DNA from 4 places in the Paenibacillus aurantius genome. Region 1 is predicted to be linked to each of the others. Evidence: riboswitches for the same ligand, from Rfam matches in the RefSeq annotation. Region 1 holds a riboswitch; each other region holds the start of a gene.
The links. Region 1 has a riboswitch for cyclic di-AMP ahead of MJA45_RS17275 (C40 family peptidase). Riboswitches for the same ligand answer to the same signal wherever they lie in the genome.
Positions count from the first base shown of each region.

Region 2: linked by a shared signal. The riboswitch ahead of MJA45_RS00880 (resuscitation-promoting factor) and the one ahead of MJA45_RS17275 (C40 family peptidase) in region 1 are both predicted to bind cyclic di-AMP.
Region 3: linked by a shared signal. The riboswitch ahead of MJA45_RS26825 (APC family permease) and the one ahead of MJA45_RS17275 (C40 family peptidase) in region 1 are both predicted to bind cyclic di-AMP.
Region 4: linked by a shared signal. The riboswitch ahead of MJA45_RS12930 (LysM peptidoglycan-binding domain-containing protein) and the one ahead of MJA45_RS17275 (C40 family peptidase) in region 1 are both predicted to bind cyclic di-AMP.

Region 1 is NZ_CP130318.1:3,825,766-3,831,007, forward strand. It holds gene lpdA (dihydrolipoyl dehydrogenase) at 1-770, opposite strand, end outside; gene MJA45_RS17270 (DUF2627 domain-containing protein) at 893-1,165, shown strand; gene MJA45_RS17275 (C40 family peptidase) at 1,308-2,123, opposite strand; cyclic di-AMP (ydaO/yuaA leader) riboswitch at 2,153-2,298, opposite strand; gene MJA45_RS17280 (hypothetical protein) at 2,564-2,818, opposite strand; gene MJA45_RS17285 (hypothetical protein) at 2,926-3,195, opposite strand; gene MJA45_RS17290 (hypothetical protein) at 3,359-3,844, opposite strand; gene spo0A (sporulation transcription factor Spo0A) at 4,074-4,874, opposite strand; gene spoIVB (SpoIVB peptidase) at 5,088-5,242, opposite strand, start outside.
Region 2 is NZ_CP130318.1:189,663-194,904, reverse strand. It holds gene rsmA (16S rRNA (adenine(1518)-N(6)/adenine(1519)-N(6))-dimethyltransferase RsmA) at 1-198, opposite strand, end outside; gene rnmV (ribonuclease M5) at 195-749, opposite strand; gene MJA45_RS00880 (resuscitation-promoting factor) at 890-1,948, opposite strand; cyclic di-AMP (ydaO/yuaA leader) riboswitch at 2,346-2,529, opposite strand; gene MJA45_RS00875 (ABC transporter ATP-binding protein) at 2,810-3,556, shown strand; gene MJA45_RS00870 (ABC transporter permease) at 3,553-4,776, shown strand; gene MJA45_RS00865 (TatD family hydrolase) at 4,769-5,242, opposite strand, start outside.
Region 3 is NZ_CP130318.1:5,916,977-5,922,218, forward strand. It holds gene MJA45_RS26820 (ATP-binding cassette domain-containing protein) at 1-614, shown strand, start outside; gene MJA45_RS26825 (APC family permease) at 747-2,573, opposite strand; cyclic di-AMP (ydaO/yuaA leader) riboswitch at 2,707-2,867, opposite strand; gene MJA45_RS26830 (M3 family oligoendopeptidase) at 3,203-4,894, shown strand; gene MJA45_RS26835 (aldo/keto reductase) at 5,003-5,242, shown strand, end outside.
Region 4 is NZ_CP130318.1:2,846,536-2,851,777, forward strand. It holds gene MJA45_RS12925 (polysaccharide deacetylase family protein) at 167-1,033, shown strand; cyclic di-AMP (ydaO/yuaA leader) riboswitch at 1,186-1,344, shown strand; gene MJA45_RS12930 (LysM peptidoglycan-binding domain-containing protein) at 1,352-2,122, shown strand; gene MJA45_RS12935 (MFS transporter) at 2,218-3,435, shown strand; gene MJA45_RS12940 (amino acid ABC transporter substrate-binding protein) at 3,642-4,487, shown strand; gene MJA45_RS12945 (amino acid ABC transporter permease) at 4,497-5,186, shown strand; gene MJA45_RS12950 (amino acid ABC transporter ATP-binding protein) at 5,204-5,242, shown strand, end outside.

The DNA.
Region 1 (5,242 bases):
GTGGCTTCCTTCTCCCCTTTCTCGAGGGATTCGGGAAGAAGCTTCGCTCCGGTCAGCACCCGGATGCCCCTTTTGCGGAACAGAAGCTCCAGCTCCTTCGAAATGTCCTCGTCTTCCTGGGGAACGAGACGCGGGGCATATTCCACCACCGTGACTTCCACCCCGAAGTCATTCAGCATCGACGCCCATTCCACTCCGATTACCCCGCCCCCGACGATGAGCATGGATTCCGGAAGCTCGGCCATCAGAAGAGCTTCGTCGCTCGTCAGGATGAGCTCTCCGTCCGGCTCAAGTCCGGGCAGGATGCGCGGCCGGGAGCCGGTAGCGAGAATAAGATGGCCGGGAACAAGCGTTTCCGTCTCCCCATCGGCCAGCTCGACGGCAATGGTTCCGCTTCGGGGAGCGAAGATGGAAGGGGCGATCATCCTCCCGCTTCCGGCGTATACATCGATTTTGTTCTTCTTCATCAGGAGCTGAAGCCCTTTGTACAGCTGGTCCACAATCCCGGCTTTTCTTTGCTGGACCCGGTCAAAATCAAGGGTAACCGAAGAAGCGGTGACGCCATAGGCTTCCCCGTTCTTGGCTTCGGCATATACTTCCGCACTGCGTAGAAGCGCCTTGCTGGGGATGCAACCGCGGTGAAGACAGGTGCCGCCAAGCTTGTCCCGCTCTACAAGAGCAACGGACATGCCGAGCTGGGCTGCTCGAATCGCGGCACTGTAGCCTCCTGTGCCTCCGCCCAGAACGACAATATCATAAGTATGGCTCATGCTTAATCGATCCCTCCGATAGTATTGGCTTCGATGAATCCCCTCCCCCTTTGGACTTAAGTGGGGGGAATATAGTATAACTAATGGTAGCGTATAAACATCTCTTGAAAGAGGACAACGGTATGAAATCCACAATTTCCCGCTTTGCCGCCGCCCTGATTCTCGTTATCCCCGGGATTGCCGCGACTTACGGCTTTCTCGCCATGAAGGATTCGCTGTTCGCGCTGTTTGACGAAGCCTCCGCGGGGTTTACCTGGGGCAAATTCCTTATCGGCTTTGTGCTGTTTGCCGCCGGCGTCGCCTTCATCGGAGGCTGGACCTTCTATAGGGACCGCAAGCGCAATTATGTAGCTCCCCGCTTCAAAGAAAAGAAACGCCGTCCCGGCAGAGAATGAGGCTTCAGCGTTTACTTACGATTTTACACTTCCGCACCTGCCGGCGCAATGAAAACCGCCCGACACCATCCGACGGCAATCCCGTTCGCCCGCAAAAAAAGACGCTCCCGCGAGGGAAGCGTCTTTTGCTATGAGCTGATGGTTAAATGCGTTTAGCCGCCTTGTACCGGGCTCCCCAGTAACCGGAATACAGGTTATCGATATGCACCCCGTAAGAAGTTGTCGCCGAAATAAACTGGCTGTTCCCCAAATAAATGCCCACATGGGTGATCGGGGAAGAGGAGGTTTCCGAGAAGAAGACAAGATCGCCCGGCTGTACTTCGGAAACAAATTGCCCGGCGCCTGCATACATTTGGCTTGCCGTGCGAGGCAGTGTGGTTCCCTGCTGCTTGAAGAGGTATTGAACGTACCCGGAGCAGTCAAATCCGCTTGGGGTCGTTCCTCCAAAAGCATAAGGGACACCTAAGTATTTTTTGGCATTGTTGATGATGGTAAACGGCAGAGGCTGAGGTTTGTACCACGCCGGAGCGTGGTATTTGCCGTCGGCCGCCACGATCGCGATATAATTGTTCTGGTCCCATTGGACCATCGTTCCCAAAGCTTCCGAGATGAAGCGGACCGGCACATACGTGCGTCCTCCCGTAAAAAGGGCGTTCGTATCAATGCTTATCGGCTGCCCGTTGACAAGGGCTCTCTTCTCTCCCGTCTTCAGTTCGACGGATTTGGTGCTGCTGCTGATTTTGACTTTCACCTGCTGGTCAGTCGTCATGCTATAGTTGACCTGATACCCCATTTTCTCCGTTACCATGCGAATCGGCACCTGGGTGCGGCTGCTGCCATCCATAAAAGGCTGGGCATCGGGAAAATGAACCAGGTCATCATTGACTTGAACCTTAACGGGATCGGCATAAGCCTGCGTACTGAGAGCAAGACCGAGCCCCAAACATACGGACGACAAAAAAGACGTGCGAATCCACCTATTCAGTTCTGTTTCCTCCTATGTGCCTCCGAGGTTAGTTGACGGATTCGGGAAAGGCAGGCTCCCTAGTTCACTCGCGCGCGTGAACATTCACCCCATAAATAAGTCCCCCGTACCGGGCATGTTGTGCGCCCGGATTCGGCTTAACGTAGTATGACGAGTATAAAAATACCATGGAAATGTTTTCACGGCAATCCCCCTATTGTAGGTAATTAGTGGGATAGGAAAGGACTCCTATGGAATATGTCCATTATGTGAACGAATAGGAATAGGAGTTGACAAAGGAACACAAAAAAGAGCCTGCCGGATAACCCGACAGGCCAAATTAAGGAGAAAGAAAAAAAGGTTATGAAGATAGCCGCAGGCCAATGCGGCTATACGTTTAGTATAACACACCATATATACGCCTATCTATAACCTCATTTAGGTTCTTCTCCCTGATTTTGGTCGATTTTGTATTTGTCATAGCGGCCATCCACTTCCTTGGCCATTTGACGATACAGGCGGGTTTCTTCCACGACAGGGTCCAGCTTGGCTTGGATCCGGATTTCATACCGGGGCGAAAGCCTCCGCCTAGCGGCTGCATCCAGCTCCTCCTTCTCCATGTCCCCTTCCTCCAGCGAATGCGCCATCTCCTGCTCCAGCTTGTCTCGGTCATCGTGTTCGTGATTCATTCCAATCCCTCCCAAATATGACGTAACATGCGGGCCAAAGCGGAAAGAAAAAAGCACAGCCAGGCTGCACTCCGTCCCCATTGCTTATATAACGCTGTCTGTGTCGGTTACCCCAAATCCACGAACTTGGAAACCTGCTCCCCGATCTCGGGCAGATAAGGATCCATGCAGTTGCACAAGTAATCCTTCTTGCATACCGGGCAAGGCTCTTTATGCAGGCGGCTGATATCGGTCGGAACCTTCTCTCCGCTCGGCAAGGTTTCATAAGTGACCCGGCAGTGGTTGCGGTCTTCGAGAACCACAACGACTTCCATCAGTCCGTTCTTTTCGTTATGGCTTACGATTTTGGCTTCCGCCACTTTCGGTTGATAAGGCATGGTCATGACCTCCTATATTGGTTGCCCATCCATTATATATAAAACCACGGAGGCAGAGCAAGCACGTCGTAAGGAACCACCTTACCGACTGGCGAAATCGAAGCGGCGGCTTCTACACCTTATTCTTTCACGAAACCTTAGGCTCGATGCTCCCAAAAAGGATTTATTGTTTTAGTTTCTCCTTTAGTAGTTCTAAATTTTTAACATCCTCGGATAATTTTAATTGTTCTAATAGTTCTAATGCTTTTTCCTTTTCTATATTGCCGAAATAATCAAATGCACTATGCAACAAGCTTCGGTAAATGTAATAATGCCACTTTAAGTCTTTGATGAGTCGACTATATAATGGATTCTTCAACGTGTAAGGTACGGGGCCTGAGGCAATAAGTATTCTCTGAATTAAACGATCCTTTCTTGGCTGATTAAAGATCCTTTCCCATGAATCTTCTACCAGCTCCTGATCTTCAAAAAAATGACACCAAAGCGAATATTCTACGGGCTTAGATAAAGAGTTGTCTTCAGAAGATAAATAAGACAAGTACTTTTCCCACATATAATCTTTTTCTTCCCCATTAAAATCATGGAAGGATAGGCCTATATGATGAAGGATCGAGTATGTGGGCATCCCATCATATAATTCAAATGACAACTTAAGTTATCCACTAAAGAGAGCAGCACTTCTTGCAGCCTTGCAAATATCAAGAAATTGATCCTCTGCCATGACATGACCCAGTATTTCTTTTAACCGCAAATGGTTCACCCCCCTATAGGTTATCTTTGATTGGTCATAAAAAATACCACTCCTTAATCGGGTATCTGAACCCAATAAAAGAAGCAGTATTTGTTGGCTTGTCTCCGCTAAAAGGCTTCTAACCCTTTCACGAAACCTTATGCTCGATTCTAAGCTTATCCGCCACCATGGCGATAAATTCGCTGTTGGTCGGCTTCGACTTCGAAATATTGATCGTGTAGCCGAAAATAAAGCTGATGCTGTCGATATTGCCGCGGGTCCATGCCACTTCAATTGCATGACGGATCGCGCGTTCGACGCGGCTCGGCGTGGTCTTGTATCGTTCGGCAATAGCCGGGTAAAGCGTTTTGGTGATGGCCCCGAGAATTTCGATATTGTTATAAACCATGGTAATCGCATCGCGCAAATATTGATACCCCTTGATATGGGCGGGCACGCCGATCTCATGGATAATGCTCGTAATGTTGGCGTCCAGGTTTTTGCCTTTGGACATGGGTACGACATTGGTTTTGGCCGAGGAGGAGCTGCTGCTGGTATAAGACGACTGGTTGGACACGAGCTGGCGGATCCGATTGGTCAGCACTTCCATATCGAATGGCTTCAATATGTAGTAAGAAGCACCCAATTGAACGGCTTTCTGCGTAATGTTCTCTTGTCCGAAGGCGGTCAGCATAATGATTTTCGGCATCGGCGACAGATTCATTTCGCGGATTTGCTCCAGCACGCCGAGTCCATCCAGATGAGGCATGATGATATCAAGAATGAGGACATCCGGAGCTTTCTTCTGCTGCTCGAGAAACCTCAGCACTTCATTACCGTTATAGGCCACCCCGACAACATTCATATCATCTTGATCATCCATATATTCCGATAACAAGTTAGTAAATTCCCGGTTGTCGTCCGCCAAAAGAACATCAATCGTTTGCAATTCCATTTCCTCCTTCGAATCGGCTATTAAAGGTTTGCCTATAACCAATTCGACAACCCTGGTGAAAATCCTTCTGTCGAAAAATATTTTCCTTTCTTTTTTTGACCTTTTCTTTTATAATTAAAATTTTTGATTTATTCCGACACTCGTTTACAGGATTCGCCAATCCCTGCAAACAAAAGGTTAGCCCCATGCATCCATGAGGCCGTTAGCTCAGCTCGCCTGCTTCTCCGCCGCTTCCGGAAGAATACCGGCATCCTTCAGCATCCACTCAATGAAGCAGCCGTAGCCCGAGGTCGGGTCGTTCACAAAAACATGCGTAACGGCTCCAATCAGCTTGCCGTCTTGGATGATGGGGCTTCCGCTCA
Region 2 (5,242 bases), 2.7 Mb from region 1:
TCCGATGCCCGGGCCGATCTCCAACGCCCCGCGCGTCCGGTCGAGTCCGGCAGCGGATACAATTTTATCCAGGATGTTAAGGTCGATCAGGAAATTTTGCCCCAGGCTTTTCTTAAGGGAGAACCCATGCTTCGCAATAATTTCCTTTGTTTGGCTGGGAGACGCGATGTCTCCCCGTCTGCTCCCCGTCTGGCTCATGGCGCACTCTCCTCTTCCTCGTCCATCCGGCGGTAGGCCTCGATGAACTCTTCCCTCGATATCTGAAACATGCGGCAGCGCTTGTGAAACTGCTTGCCGTTGGCATAGCCGATGCCCAGCAGCCGGCCCATCCGCATCCTGCGGCTCGCGGCCTCCGGATGAACGACCAGGCCGGCGTCGATCATATCTTCCCACGTGATCTCCGACTCCGCCCGCTGGAAATCGGTCTTAACGTTGTCCAGGGCTTTACGGATCACCTCGGGAGGGGCATTCTCCACACCGATGTCGCCTTTATGGGTAGCCTCCTCCCGAGAGAGAAAGGCATGCTTGCAGCCGGGAACGCGGGCCGTAATCAACCGGCGGAGCTTCTCTCCGGCGTGATCGGGATCGGTCAGGATGATGACCCCCCGGCGCTTCTGGGCGAGCTCGATGCGCCGGTAAACGGCTTCGTTGATGGCCGAGCCGCCGGTTTCAATCGTTTCGGCGTCCACCGCCCGCCGGATCGCGGCCGTATCATCTTTGCCTTCTACGACAATGACTTCTTTGATCATGTATGGATCCTTTCTTACGCACAAAAAGAAGAGGTTCGACGCCTCTTCTTACGATTAAGTATAGTATAACAGAATCAATCCTGACGTATACCATCCGGGAGCTTATCCGTCTCCCGGGCGGTTGGATGCCTATATAAGAGTTACTCGCCTGCCGGCTTGTTAGGGCCGATCACATAGACGGTAAACCCTCTCTTTAAACCAAATTTCTGGGCGTACGCCTCGCTGTCGAAGTAGACATCAATCTTGTTGCCTTTGATGGCGCTGCCTGTATCTTCCGCTCTGCGGTAGCCGATGCCGTCAATGTAAACCCACCATCCCAGCGGGATGACGTTAGGATCCACGGCGATCGTACGGCCTTCGGTAACGGTTGTTCCGGTAGCCGTTTTGCCGTATCCGGCCATGCCGGCGGATTTACCGGTCGAAGCCGGGCCGGCGGAATAAGCGGTAAGCGTAGCATTATTGATGATCTGCTTATACGAAGCAGGAGCCCCTGCTTTGGTGACGGTTTTCGCTTTTGGTGCCGGTGCTGCTGCAGCTGCCGGTGCTGCTGCGGGAGCAGGCTCTGGTGCCGGTGCCGACAAGGCGACTACCGGATTTTTAGTTCCCAGGGCAACGATCTTGTTAACACTTGGGGTTTGGACCGCTTCTCCAAGCGGGTTCTGAGCGACGAGCTTGCCGTCCTCAAAGACCTTCTCGGTCTTAATAACTTTGGTTCCTTCCTTGCCTTCTTGAACCGTTTGTTCCTTGCCCTTCAACAGGTTGGCGTCCTGGCGCGTTTCCGTGGTAAAGGCGATCGGCGCTTGCTGCTCTTCGACTTGCTTCTTAACTCTTACAATCTTGACATCGGTATTGCCGGTAACGCCGGCTTCCAGGGACGGGGTAATCCGGTCTTCCGTTCCCAGGGTAATATCCAATTCGTCCAAAAGACTCGAAACCGTCTTGGCCGTCGTGTACACGGTCCGGGTTTCCCCATCTGCGGTCAACTGCACCGGGGATTTCTGAACGATCGTAAAGGTCGCACCGTCCTTGATTTTCGTGCTGAGGTCGGCGGATAGCTTATCGTGCTTCCCGATTACAATAGCTTGTTCATCCAGTAGGTGCTGCAGGTCCAATTGCTTTGTCTTCACAATGGTTTCCTTGCCGTTCACCACCATTGATACGCTTTTGGTAGCCGTACCGTACAACAACATGAAAAACATGAGGATTACGCTGAGTGAAAAGAGAGTGAAAAAACTTATCATTCGAACGTTTTCATGATTCCAACGCAATGCGAAGGACATGCTGGATGATCGTTTTACATGGGGGTTCTCATACTGAATTGCGCCCACTTCTTCGGTCCTCCTTCAAAGCCTCGCCGTCGACTGTTATGCATGATTATATCTGACGCGACTAAGGGTTTATTTGTACTTTCTTTACGCCAATTCCCGTTTTCGTAAATCGAGTAAAAACGGCAATCCTTGTACTACATTCACCTCCGTGGGTTAAAGTGTGAGCCCGAATGGGACAAAATGGCTTTTTTGGACAACAAAAAAAGCCATAAGAAGAGGAACCTTCTCGTGGCTTTAGCTCATTAGCTAGTAGACAAGCCCGATCAACGTTACCTCTCTCTTCACGCTTACGAGGTTAGCTGACGGATTCGGACAAGAGAGTCGCCCTACTCAGGTCTGCCAAAGACAAACCTGTGATTCACCCCTTTAACCATGATGCGATCGAAAAAGTTCTTCGACCGACCATTTACGGTTCCCCCGTTTCCCATATGGAAACTCAGCGAAATTGGAAAATTGGCATCGGTATTAAGTTATCATGAATGTATGATACGCTGTGAAAGAGAACCTGTAAAGAGGTATCGGCCCGAGAAAAGAAGAAAAATATAACCGATTTAAGGCAAAAAGGAACGATTTCGGAAAAACACACCATAATTATCTCTTTATATCTCGGTTTATCTCCGCTTATTGCCTTCTTTTGAGTTAAATTTTGATTAGGACCTGGTAAAGATTATACTATTCTCGAAATCATGGCGTGATTTTTAGGGTTTATATACTGTCGAAGCGGGTGATGAATTGGAAACGATTTTGCATCTAAAGGGGCTCTATGGGGGGTATCTTCTCAATAAGCCGGTGCTGAAGGATCTGCACTTCTCGGTGGCCAAAGGGGAGATGGTCGGGCTCATCGGCTTGAACGGGGCCGGCAAAAGCACCACGATCAAGCATATTCTCGGGCTGATGAAACCGCAAAAGGGATCCATCGAGGTGCTCGGCCAAACGCTTGGCGACCGGACCCCAGGACACCGCACCTCCATCGGCTATGTACCAGAAAGCCCCGAGCTGTATGAAGAGCTGACCATCCGGGAGCATCTGGAGTTGACCGCTATGGCTTACGGGCTCGACCGCCAAATATACGAAGAACGTGCCGGCAGGCTTGCGGAGCTCTTCTCCATGCAGGATAAGCTCGGCAGCTTCTCGGGCCACCTCTCCAAGGGCATGCGTCAGAAGGTCATGATCATGAATGCGTTTCTTGTCGAACCTCCGCTTTACATTATCGATGAGCCGTTCCTTGGGCTTGATCCTCTTGGAATCCGGTCGCTGCTCGAGCTCATGGTTTCCTTCAAGAGAGCGGGAGCCGGGTTTCTGATCTCTTCGCATATTTTGTCAACGATTGAGAACTATTGCGAGAGATTTGTCGTTCTCCACCGCGGCGTTATCGTGGCTCAGGGGACCCTCGAAGAGATCCGCGCCGCCGCGGGGATGCCGGGAGCTTCCCTGGACAACGTCTTCTTCGAGCTTGTCGGGGGAGGCGGGAAAGGATGAACGGCTTCGAAACGCTGTGGAGGACAAGAAGACAAGCCTTCCTCCGGGAGACCTCTATTTATTGGAGGGATGTGGGCCGAAGCGGCTTTTTCTCTATCCTGATCCTTGCCCTGATCGCCGGAATCTACGGATATGCCAAAGCTCTGAAGACGCTGCCCCCGGATTTCCCCTACTTGTGGATCATCCTTCCGCTGCTTGCCCTGACGGTGGCGTCCGGGCGCATCCGCACCTTCTTGCGGGAGGCCGACCGGGTGTTCCTGCTTCCGGCCGAGGATCGGCTGCAGGGGTATTTCCGGCTTTCGTTCCGCCACAGCTTCCTCATGCAGGGCATCCGGCTTCTCCTGGTGCTCTTGGCGGTGTGGCCGCTGTATCACAAAGGGGCGGGGACGGGCGCCCTTCCTTATTGGTGGCTCGCCGCCTTTCTGCTTTTGACGAAGTGGGCCGGCCTTCTCACGGTCTGGCAGCAGGCACGCTGCGTTTCCATCCGGCACGGCCGCCTCATCGCCGCTTACCGGTGGGCGGCAGGCACGATGGCTGTTTACGGCCTTTTCCGCTTTCCGCTGCCTTATGCGTTCCTTCTTCTGCTCGGATTGGCGCTGACTGGCGTCTTGCTTATCCGCAGCCTTCCGAAATTCCGCATTCCTTGGGAAGCGCTGCTCCGGTACGAGAAGGCGCAAAGGGATCTCTATTATCTTTTTTTCAGCTGGTTCACGGATGTCCCGGCCCGGCCGAATTCCATCAAAAGGCGGATGCTCCTCCCCCGGCTGACCAAGCTTCTGCCGTTTGAGTCCTCATCCGCCTTTTTGTATCTGTATGCCCTGACGTTCCTGCGCTCCGAACTAAGCTCCATCTATTTGCGGCTGCTTGCGGTCGGAGCGTTGTTCCTGATCTTGTTCCAGGGGGAGCTGGCCCAGGTGATCATCTATGGTCTCGCCCTGCTGATCGCCGGGGTGCAGCTGGCCGCTCTCGATCAGGCGCACCGGTACTCCCCTTGGATTCAGCTGTATCCCGGTGGAGAACAAGTGCGGATCCGTGCCGTCACTACCCTTGTGCTCATCGCCTTACTCGTGCAGGCCCTTGTCTTAGGAGCGGCTTCCGCGCTTTCCGGCACCTCATTCTCTCTCTCGGCGCTGCTCACCGCAGCCGGTCTTGCCTACGCGTTCGGATACGCCCGCCTTCTCCTTCCCCGCCGGCTGACCCGGCGGGCGGAGCTTATTTAAGCTTCAGCAGCCGGACGGCGTTCTCCGTCGTGATCCGCGCAAGCTCCTCGTACGGGATGCCCTTCAGCTCCGCGGCGGTTTCGGCGACAAGCCGGACATAGCCGGTCTCATTCCGCTTCCCCCGGTACGGATGCGGAGTGAGGTAAGGGCAGTCCGTTTCCACCAGCAGGCGGTCAAGAGGGGTTTTCTCCAGCACCTCTTTCGGCTGCCGGGCGTTCTTGAACGTAACCGGTCCGCCGAAGGACAGATGAAAATTCATATCGAGGCACTGCTTCGCCGTTTCCCAGCTGCCTGAGAAGCAGTGCATGATACCCCCCACCTCGGCCGCCTTTTCCTCCTTCAGCACCTTCAGAATATCGTGGTGGGCTTCCCGGTTGTGAATGACAAGGGGAAGCCCTACTTTGCGGGCGAGCCGGATCTGTTCGCGAAACACCCGGTCCTGCACATCCTTCGGAGACGTGTCCCA
Region 3 (5,242 bases), 2.1 Mb from region 1:
AAGACATGACGGCGGAGAAATTCCTCCGCTACATGGGCGAGCTGAAAGGCATTTACGACCAGGAGCCGGCCCGGACCCTGCTGGAGGAGATGGACCTGACTTCCCTAAGAAGGAGGCGGATCCGCGAGCTCTCCCAAGGGCAGCGGCAGAAGCTTGCCCTGGCCCAGGCTCTGCTGGGCCAGCCGGCGTATCTCTTTCTGGACGAGCCGCTGACCTTCCTCGACAGCGGGGAACGCCGCCAAGTCGTCAGCTGGCTCGGCCGGTATGCCCTCCGGCGGCATGTGGTCGTGTCGTCCCACGAGCTGAATGAATGGGAGCCGGCCGAGTCCATCCTGTGGCTGAACGAAGGCGGCGTTCTTTTTCATGGGCCTGCGGAGGAATGGGGCCGGGACCTTCCTCTGTCGGTATGGACCGGCACCGTAAATGAGTCGGAGTGGGCCGACCTATCCCAGGAACTTGTCATGGGGTGGAGGCAGGTGCCTGGCGGCCGGGAGGTTCGCGTGATGGCCCCGGAACCCCCGGCTTCCGGGTTCGTGCCTGCCGATCCGACTCGGGAGGATGCGTACTTCATCCGCCGGTATGTGCTAAGGGAGAGCCGGACGAAAGGCGAATAACGGCAAAAAAACGACTGCCTGTTCTTTTGAACAAGAGTCGTCTTTTTGTATTTTCTACTCGATACTTGGCGTCGGCTCGGTTTCGATTCCAGGCCAAGACGGGCTGCAGGAGCTATTTTGCCATCCCGATTTCTATTTCTTTAAGTGGTACGGAACCGTTGTGACGATCACGTCTTTGCGATAGAGCAAATGGGCGCGGATCATGAAGCTTGTTTGATTATGCAGAATGTTGTGCCAACCTTTCTTAGGAATGAACTGCGGAATAATCACCGTAACCTGATAGTGGGACTCACTCGCTTTGCGCTGCACAACATCAATAAATTTGCTGAGCGGCTGAATGATACTCCGATAAGGGGAATGCAGCGTAACCAGCCTCACATCCGGCTGCCACTTGCTCCATTTTTCTTCAAACTGCGCTCCAGCTTCTCGTTCAAAAGGAACGAAAACGGCAATAATCTGATCAGCCGACAAAGATTTGGCATAGTTCAAGGAATGTTCCACCACATGCGTAAGGCCAGCCACAGGCAAGATGACGACATTTCCCTCAATGGGTACCGCCGGTTCACAAGTGGTAAGTCGTAACTGTTCGCTTACCGCTTCGTAATGCTTCTTGATCCGGTTGAAAAGGTAAACGATGAGCGGTAAAAATACGAATACGGGCCAAACCTGCGCCAATTTGGTTAAAAAGAACATCATCGTGACGGTGAAACTGATTAGCGCCCCGGTCGTGTTAATAATGAGTTTGAGAACCCATCCTTCCGGCTTTTGACGAATCCACTTGATCATCATCCCGGTTTGGGACAAGGTAAAGGGAATGAACACGCCTACGGCATACAGGGGGATCAATTCTTCGGTTTGTCCTTTAGACGCAAGGATCAGCAGGATCGATAAAAAGCCCAGAATGATAATCCCATTGGAGTACCCAAGGCGGTCTCCCCGTACGGTAAACATTCTCGGTATGAACTTATCCTTCGCGAGATTCACAGCAAGCAGCGGAAAAGCCGAATAGCCTGTGTTAGCCGCAAGAATCAAGATCAATGCCGTTGTCCCCTGAATGAAGAAATACATGAAATTCCGTCCAAACGTCTGTTCCGCGATTTGCGAAACTACGGTTACCTCTGCTTTAGGTACAATTCCGTAATAATAAGCTAAAAACACGATGCCTGAAAATAACAAGGCAAGTATTGCCCCCATGGCCATTAAGGTTTTGGCAGCGTTATTAGGGGCGGGATCTTTAAAATTCGGAATGGCGTTCGAAATGGCTTCAACCCCGGTTAAAGCCGAACTCCCCGAAGCGAAGGCTCTTAGGAGAAGAAATAAGCTGATGCCTGCTACCGGTGTCCCAATCGGTGCATGTAAACCCGGTGAAACACCACCTGTTAGAATGTTGTAGAGGCCTGCGCCAATTAAAATAAATAAGGCTAGAACAAATAAATAAACCGGATACGCTAAAATCGAAGCCGATTCCGTCAGACCCCTTAAGTTCAAAATGGTTATTAAAATCACAAACACGACGGCAATGCTCACCGTATGCGCATGTAGAGCTGGAAAAGCGGAAGTGATCGCATCCGTTCCGGCAGACACACTGACGGCTACCGTTAGGATATAGTCCACAAGCAAGGAACCTCCGGCAATAAGTCCAGGGTAGGTACCCAAATTTTGCTTGGATACCACATATGCTCCCCCGCCATGCGGATAAGCAAAGATGATTTGCCGATAGGATAAAATGAGTGCCAGTAACAAGACCAACACACCCATTCCAATCGGGATCGAATACCAAAATGCTGCGGCACTTATGGTGATTAAAACCAACAGAATTTGTTCCGGACCGTAGGCAACGGAGGATAAGGCATCCGAGGAAAGAATGGCCAATGCCTTTTTCTTATTCAGTCTTTGCTCCCCTAATTCCGTTGATTTAAGAGGCCGCCCGATTAACCACCGTTTTAAAGTAGATACCATGAATCATTCACCACCAGAACTAAAGGATAATGGGACTTGGGGTTTACCCTCTATTATTTCCAATAACACTTTTATCAGCACGAAAAAAGACCGCAGAGGTATCCCCTGCGGCCGGAAATTCACCGAAGTTGTTTCACCCTCTCTATCAACGCTTACGGAGTTAGCTGACGGATTCGGGCGGTTAGAGTCGCCCTACAGTGACGGATCATCACTGATTCACCCCGTGCAGCGAGTGTACTTATTCGCCGCAGTTGGGTCCCCCGTTTTCCAATGGAAATTAAGCGAGTGTTGGTATATGAAGTAATGAAATGATCATACGGCTCGGATCAAACTTTGTAAAACCGCCTATAAACGGAAAAATCCTTGAAAACGTTACTATTCCGATAGGAATGCGGTTACAATGAGATAGTTCGTGGGCATAGCAAGGTAAATATTCCGAAATCGCCCGTTATCATCCCGATCACGCCCCATACATGCCGCCGAACGTTTGGTTGACGAGTACAGCGAAGTCGTCCAGCCGGACTTGTCATAACGGGTCCAGGCGTTGGCCTGCCGTCTCCTTATGCTCCAGCCGCCCAAATCCTGTATACTGAAAAAGAAACCGAATCCACATGGAAAGAAGGGTTCTTATGAAGTTTCCGGATTACTCCTACACCCGTCCCGACATGGAGGCGTTCCGCGAGGAATTCCAAGCCCTCCTGGAGCAGTTCCGCCAAGCGGAATCGTTCGAGGAACAGAGCGCGGCCATGGAGGCGGTCAACGCGGCCCGAACGCGCGTCTCTTCCATGTTCACCATTGCCCGCATCCGTCATACCATCAACACTCAGGATCCTTTTTACAAGGCGGAGCAGGATTTTATGGACGAGAACAGCCCTGTTTACCAAGGCCTGATCAACGATTTCTATAAAGCGCTTGCCGAATCGCCGTTTCGGGAGCAGCTCGAAGCCAAGTGGGGCCGTCAGCTGTTTGCCACCGCCGAATTGGCTCAGAAAACGTTCTCCCTGGTCATCGTGGAGGATCTGAAGGCCGAGAACCGCAAATCGAGCGAATACATAAAACTCGTTGCCTCCGCGCGGATTGAGTTTGACGGCCAGGAGCTAACACTGTCCCAGCTCGCCCCGTATATGGAATCGACGGACCGGGAGATGCGCAAGCGCGCCACCGATGCCCGCTATTCCTTCTATGAAGCGAACGAGGAAACGGTGGACGGCATCTACGACGACCTCGTCCAGATGCGGACGGAGATGGCCCGGAAGCTCGGCTACCGGAATTTTATCGAGCTCGGGTACGCCCGCATGAGCCGGACGGATTACGGCCCGGAGCAGGTGGCCGCCTTCCGGGCTCAGGTGCTCGAGCATCTTGTTCCGGTGGCCAGTGAGCTCAGCGAACGCCGCCGCAAGCGGCTCGGGCTCGACCGGCTGCGCTATTACGACGGCCTCTCCTTCCTGAACGGCAACCCGACGCCGAAGGGCGAGCCGGCCTGGATCGTCGAGAAGGCCCGCCGGATGTACGCGGAGCTGTCCCCGGAGACGGACGAGTTCTTCCGGCTCATGCTCGACAAGGGTCTAATGGACCTCGAGAGCAAGCCCGGCAAGCGGGTCGGCGGCTACTGTACGTTTATCGGGTCGACGAAGGAGCCGTTCATTTTCTCGAATTTTAACGGCACGGCCCATGATGTCGATGTGCTGACCCACGAGGCGGGGCATGCTTTTCAGGCTTACATGAGCCGGGATTTTGCCGTTCCGGAGTATGTTCACCCGACCCTCGACGCCTGTGAGATCCATTCCATGAGCATGGAATTCTTCGCGTGGCCGTGGATGGAGTCCTTCTTCCAAGAGGATACGGACAAATACAAGTTCTCCCACCTGAGCAAGGCGGTGACGTTCATCCCTTACGGAGTGGCCGTGGATGAATTCCAGCACCTCGTCTACGAGAACCCCGACATGACGCCGGCCGAGCGCAAGCAAGCCTGGCGCGACACGGAGCGCAAATACCTCCCGGGCCGGCAGTACGACGACATGCCGTTCCTCGAGCGCGGCGGGTTCTGGCACCAGCAGCAGCACATTTTCAAAAGCCCGTTCTACTACATTGACTATACGCTCGCCCAGCTCTGCGCCCTCCAGTACTGGACCCGGGCGAACGAGGACCGGGCCGCGGCCTGGTCGAGCTACCTCACCCTGTGCCGGGCCGGCGGCAGCGATTCGTTCGATGCGCTGGTGAAGCTTGCCGGCCTGCGCTCTCCATTCGAGGAAGGCTCCGTGTCCTCCATCATCGGAGGAATCCGAAGCTGGCTGAACGGCGTGGACGATACGAAGCTGTAACCCTTGGGATACGAGGCCGTAGTCCGATCCTTCGCCTGCGGGTGGGCAAACGCCATTCTTGCGCAAGTTCCTTGGTCCATCCATTCTAAATTTAGAGGAGTGATCCCTATGGAATACGTCAAATTGGGCAAAACCGGTCTCGAGGTCTCGAGGCTCTGTCTCGGCTGCATGAGCTACGGGGTCCCGGACCGGGGGCCTCATCCCTGGTCGCTCGATGAGGAGCAAAGCCGGCCGTTTATCCGCCGGGCGCTCGAGCTCGGCATCAACTTCTTCGATACGGCGAATGTCTACTCCGACGGGACCAGCGAAGAGATCGTGGGCCGGGCGCTGAAGGATTTCGCGACCCGC
Region 4 (5,242 bases), 980 kb from region 1:
AATGTCTCTAGTACCATCTCTATTAACTATAGAGGGAGAGAGGGACAGGGCCAACTGGGAAATGGTGGGTGGAGAGGCTTTTTGGCGGAAAGCGGGGTATGGATTCCGGCCGGTGCGGAAACATTAGGGGGAACGAAAATTTCCCTGCGAGCGAGGTCAGCCGAACATGCCCAAACTGTTGCTGCTCTTCACTGTCTTCCTCCTGATGACGGCCGTTTGCGCCGGCGGACGGGAAACCGGGTCTCCTGCCCTTATTCCTCCATCTGCTTTGGCTAGCCAGGAGGCAGCGGCGGAGCCTGCTCCCAAGCCCTCCCCGCCAGCCAACAAAACGACCGGACGAACGGACAACACCGGAAAGACAAAACGGTCCCGGACGCTTACCCTGGCTCAGCTTCACCGCAAATACCCGCAGCTTCTCATCCTTAACGGGAATCCCCTGGTTCGTCAGGCGGCCCTTACCTTTGACGACGCGCCGGACAACAAGTATACCCCCCGGGTATTGGATGTCCTTCGTGAGCACCATGTCCAGGCTACTTTCTTCGTGGTCGGTTGGAGGGCGGAGAAGTACCCCGACGTGATCCGCCGCATGGTCAGGGAGGGGCATATCATCGGGAATCATTCTTACAGCCACGCCGATCTGTCCCGTCTATCCGATACGAGGTTCCAAACCGAAATCCGGCAAACGGAGATGGTCATTCACCATCTGACCGGCTACACCCCCAAGCTCGTCCGCCCGCCGTATGGCAGCATCAAAGAACATCAGCTTCTTTGGCTGGAAAGCCGGAACAGCCTGGTCACCAACTGGAATGTCGATTCCCTGGATTGGAGAGGGCTGAAGGCCCCTCAGGTGACCCGAAACGTCTTGTCTACCATGAAGCCGGGAGCCATTATCCTGCAGCATTCCTCCGGGGGAAGAGGCATTGACATGACCGGGACGGTCCAAGCCCTGCCCACTATCATTACGAAGCTTCAGGGGGAAGGATACGAGCTGGTGACCCTTCCGGAGCTGCTTCATATTTCCAAAAGCAAATAAAAGGCTCCGTACGAACAGGAAACGGAACCTTCCTCCAAGCCCGCCCCCAGGCGGGTTTTTGGTTTTGTCGTCTGGAAAATATAGAGGGAAATGGGTTCCTGCGAATCCTTTTACCAACATTTACTTGTTTCAGACGCCCTTTGGCCCATGCTACTCTGTAAGCGCCGAAGCTTCCGAAGAAAAAGAAGGAAGCACGGGGGATGATTGACATCCGGGCTTTCCTGCCCGGTGGGGCTAATCGTGCAGACGTAGGGATGTATCCTCATTCCGAACCCGACAGCTAACCTCGCAGGCAAACAAAAGGAGGAAACACCTTTCATGAAATCGTTCATCCGCCAATCCTTCCTGGGTCTGACCTTGACGGCCGGTCTGGTTATGACCGCAGCGCCCGCCATGGCTGCCTCTTATCAGCTCAAGGAAGACGATACGTTCTGGAAGCTGGCGCAAGCCCGTCAAATCCCGCTTGAAGCCGTTCTTAAGGCTAACCCTGGGGTCAACCCCGCTAATCTTCAGGCAGGACAATCGGTTCAGCTGCCGGATACTTACCGCATTAAAGAAGGGGATACCTTCTGGAACCTCTCCAAGAAGCTCGGAGTACCGCTGGATGCGCTGGTGAAAGCCAACGCTCACTTGGATCCTCTTAACCTATATGAGGGACTGGTCCTTACGCTTCCCGCGAAAGGGTCTGCTCCCGTAACTTCTAAAGTGAAAGCGGCCGCCGCTTCCAGCGGCTCCCAGGTGGTCACGGCTTCCGGACAAGCCCTTTCATATAAAAAAGCCATCCCGGTGACAGCCACCGCCTACTCTGCCTCGGCAGAAGAGAATGGCAAATGGGGACCCGTCGATTACAACGGGAACCCGCTGAAGCTGGGGACGATCGCCGTCGATCCGTCGGTCATTCCGATGGGCAGCAAGGTCTATATTACCGGTTATACGAGCAACGGCCTGCCGGCAGGCGGAATGATCGCCTACGCCAACGACCAGGGCAGCGCGATCAAGGGCTCGAGGATCGACATCTTTATGCCCGGCAGCCGGGAGAAGGTCAGCGAGTTCGGCCTTCAGAATGTGACGGTATACGTATTGGACTAATCCATAAGCATGAAAGCAGCCCCACCTCGTGGGGCTTTTTTCTATGGAGGAATAGTGATAGAATAAGGACTGTTTTGCTAGTTAGGAACTAGGGAATGGACGGGATTAAAATGACAGACAACAACGAACTTACGCAGATAAAGCAAGAGAGATACCGATTCGCCACCTTGATTGTCATTACCGTGCTGGCCGGCGTCAGCCAGGGAATGCTTCTGCCTATGCTCACGGTGCTTCTGGAGCAAGCGGGGGTCACCTCCGGAATGAACGGGCTTAACTCCGCCGCTCTCTATGCGGGGGTTTTTGCCTCGATGTTCTTCATTGAGAAGCCGCTTGCCCGGTTCGGGTACAAGCGTATCATTGTCGGCGGAATGATCGCCGTCATGGCCGCCTCGCTTTTATTCCCGGCCTGGGAGAATCTATGGTTCTGGGTGGTGCTGCGGATTCTTGTCGGGATCGGCGAAAGCTCCCTGCATTTCTGTACCCAGCTGTGGATCATTTCTTCGAGCCGGGCCGAGCGGCGGGGACGGAACATTTCGTTCTACGGGATGTCCTATGCGATTGGTTTCAGTCTTGGACCGGTCGGGCTCAATCTGCTCCGTTTCGGAACTTGGGTTCCGTTTGCGGCGATGGCAGCTTGCTTTGCGCTCTCTCTGCTGCTCATGGCCCGCCTGCCGAATGAATATCCGGAGAAGGATCCGTCCCGTGCTTCTTCAGATGGCCGGCGTTACGCGCGCATTATCCGGCTGGCGTGGTTCGCCCTTATTCCGTCCTTCTTGTATGGCTATATGGAAGCGACGATGAACAGCTCTTTTCCGGTTTACGGTTTGAGAATGGGCTGGAGTGAAGGGTGGATCTCCGTGCTGCTGCCCGCGATCGGGATTGGCAGTCTGGTGCTGCAAATGCCGCTGGGGGTGCTGAGCGACCGGGCCGGGAGGAAACCGGTTCTAATTGCGGCGGCTTTTATAGGCTCTCTTGCCTTCTTAATGGTGCCGGCAGCGGGAGACCGGTTATGGGTGGTTCACCTTCTCTTTGCGGTGGCCGGAGGGCTGGTCGGCTCGTTTTTCTCCTTGGGACTCGCGTATTTGGCGGATTTGCTGCCCCGGCCCCTGCTCGCGTCCGCCAACGTGATCGCTTCCCTGAACTTCAGCATTGGCTCCATCGCTGGACCGAATGCCGGGGGGTTGGGCATCCAGTACCTGTCGCTCGGCTCGCTTTTCTATTTTCTGGGAGGGTTCTTTCTCTTATTTGCTTTTGCCGGCCTCTTCTTTAAGGGGAGGCAGGAGGAGGGAGGGGAGAAGCAACCTGTCGGATAAACCGCATGCCAAGATGCAGATTTATTGCCGCAGCCCTTATCCGGCCCGAAGGCAAAGATGATTTAGATAGCTTTCTTAAGCTGCCCTTTCTTTGGGCGGCTTTTTTATATGGACCGGAAAACCTGGGGAAGGTCGAATGTTTATGAGAACTTGGGAAAGCCTAATCCAAAGAAGACCAATTACCGAAATGAGGGATCTCTTTGAAAATGCGCTTTCTTGCTCTGCTCCTGCTCCTTACGGCTCTAATCGGAGCTTCGGCATGCTCCAACCGATCAGCCGGACCGGGTGCTCCATCGGCTGCTCCTGCCGGCTCACCGGGAGCGTCAACGAATCCTCCTGCCGGCAAGAACTCGCTTGATGCTATCAAAGCGAACGGCAAGCTGCGGGTCGGTACGGAAGGAACCTATGCTCCCTTCACGTTCCACGATCCGAGCGGCAAGCTGACCGGCTTCGATGTGGAGCTGGCCACGGAAATTGCCAAGCGATTGGGCGTTCAGCCCCAATTCGTCGAGACCAAATGGGACGGCATGCTGGCCGGGCTTGACGCCGGGCGGTTCGATATGGTGGCGAACCAGGTCAGCATCCGCGAAGACCGCAAAGTCAAGTACGATTTCTCGAATCCGTATATTTCCTCGCCCGCCGTGCTTATCGTCCGCAGCGACGAAACCGCGATCAAGACGTTTGCTGATCTGAAAGGGAAGAAATCCGGACAGTCGCTGACGAGCAATCTAGCCGACATCGCCCGCAAGAACGGCGCCGAGCTCGTGACGGTCGAAGGCTTCAACCAGGCCGTGGAGCTGCTTCTGTCCAGACGGATCGACGCGACCGTAAATGACAAGCTGTCTTTCCTGGATTTCAAGAAGCAGAAGCCGAATGCGGCCATCAAAACAGTGGACGAGGCCGGCGGGGCTTCCGAAAGCGGAATGCTGTTTGCCAAAGGTCAAAAAGAGCTGGTGGATGCCGTGAATTCGGCCTTGGCCGAAATCAAGAAAGACGGCACCTACGCCAAAATATCGCAAACCTACTTCGGGGTGGCGGACGTATCCAAGTAAAGGGGAGGAATGGAGATGGATCAAGCGGCGGGAACCTCTCGGCTGTGGCAGATCGTCATCGAGTCGTTCTGGCCGATGCTTCAGGCGGGATTAAAGTATACGCTCACCTTAACGGTGATCTCGTTCGTGCTCGGGCTGTGCCTCGCCTTCCTGCTTGCTCTGGCGAGGATTTCCCGTTACCGGGTGCTTTCGGTTCCGGCGTCGCTGTTTGTAGGGCTGATTCGGGGAACGCCGCTGCTCGTCCAGCTGTTTATTATCTTCTACGGCCTGCCGCGGGCAGGCGTCACGCTCGATCCGTTCTTGGCAGCGGTAATCGGCTTTACGCTTAACATGGGCGCCTACAACTCGGAAATACTCCGCGCCTCGATTCTATCCGTTCCCGACGGCCAGTGGGAGGCGGCCGCTTCCATCGGCATGAACCGGAGGCAGTCGCTCCGACGGATCATTCTTCCGCAGGCGGTCCGCGTCTCGATTCCGCCTCTGTCCAATTCCTTCGTCGGCCTGGTGAAGGATACGTCGCTCGCCGCTACCATTACCCTGACCGAGATGTTTCAGGTCTCCCAGCAGAAGGTCGCTTATTACTATGAGCCTCTTCTTCTGTACGTCGAGGTGGCGGTTCTGTATCTCGTCTTCTGCACCATTCTGTATTACATTCAAGGAAAGCTGGAACGCCGGTTCGACCGGCTGACCGGAGCCTGACCGGGAGGGGAAACGGCTTGCTTGCGATGACCGACGTGCACAAAAGCTTCGGAACC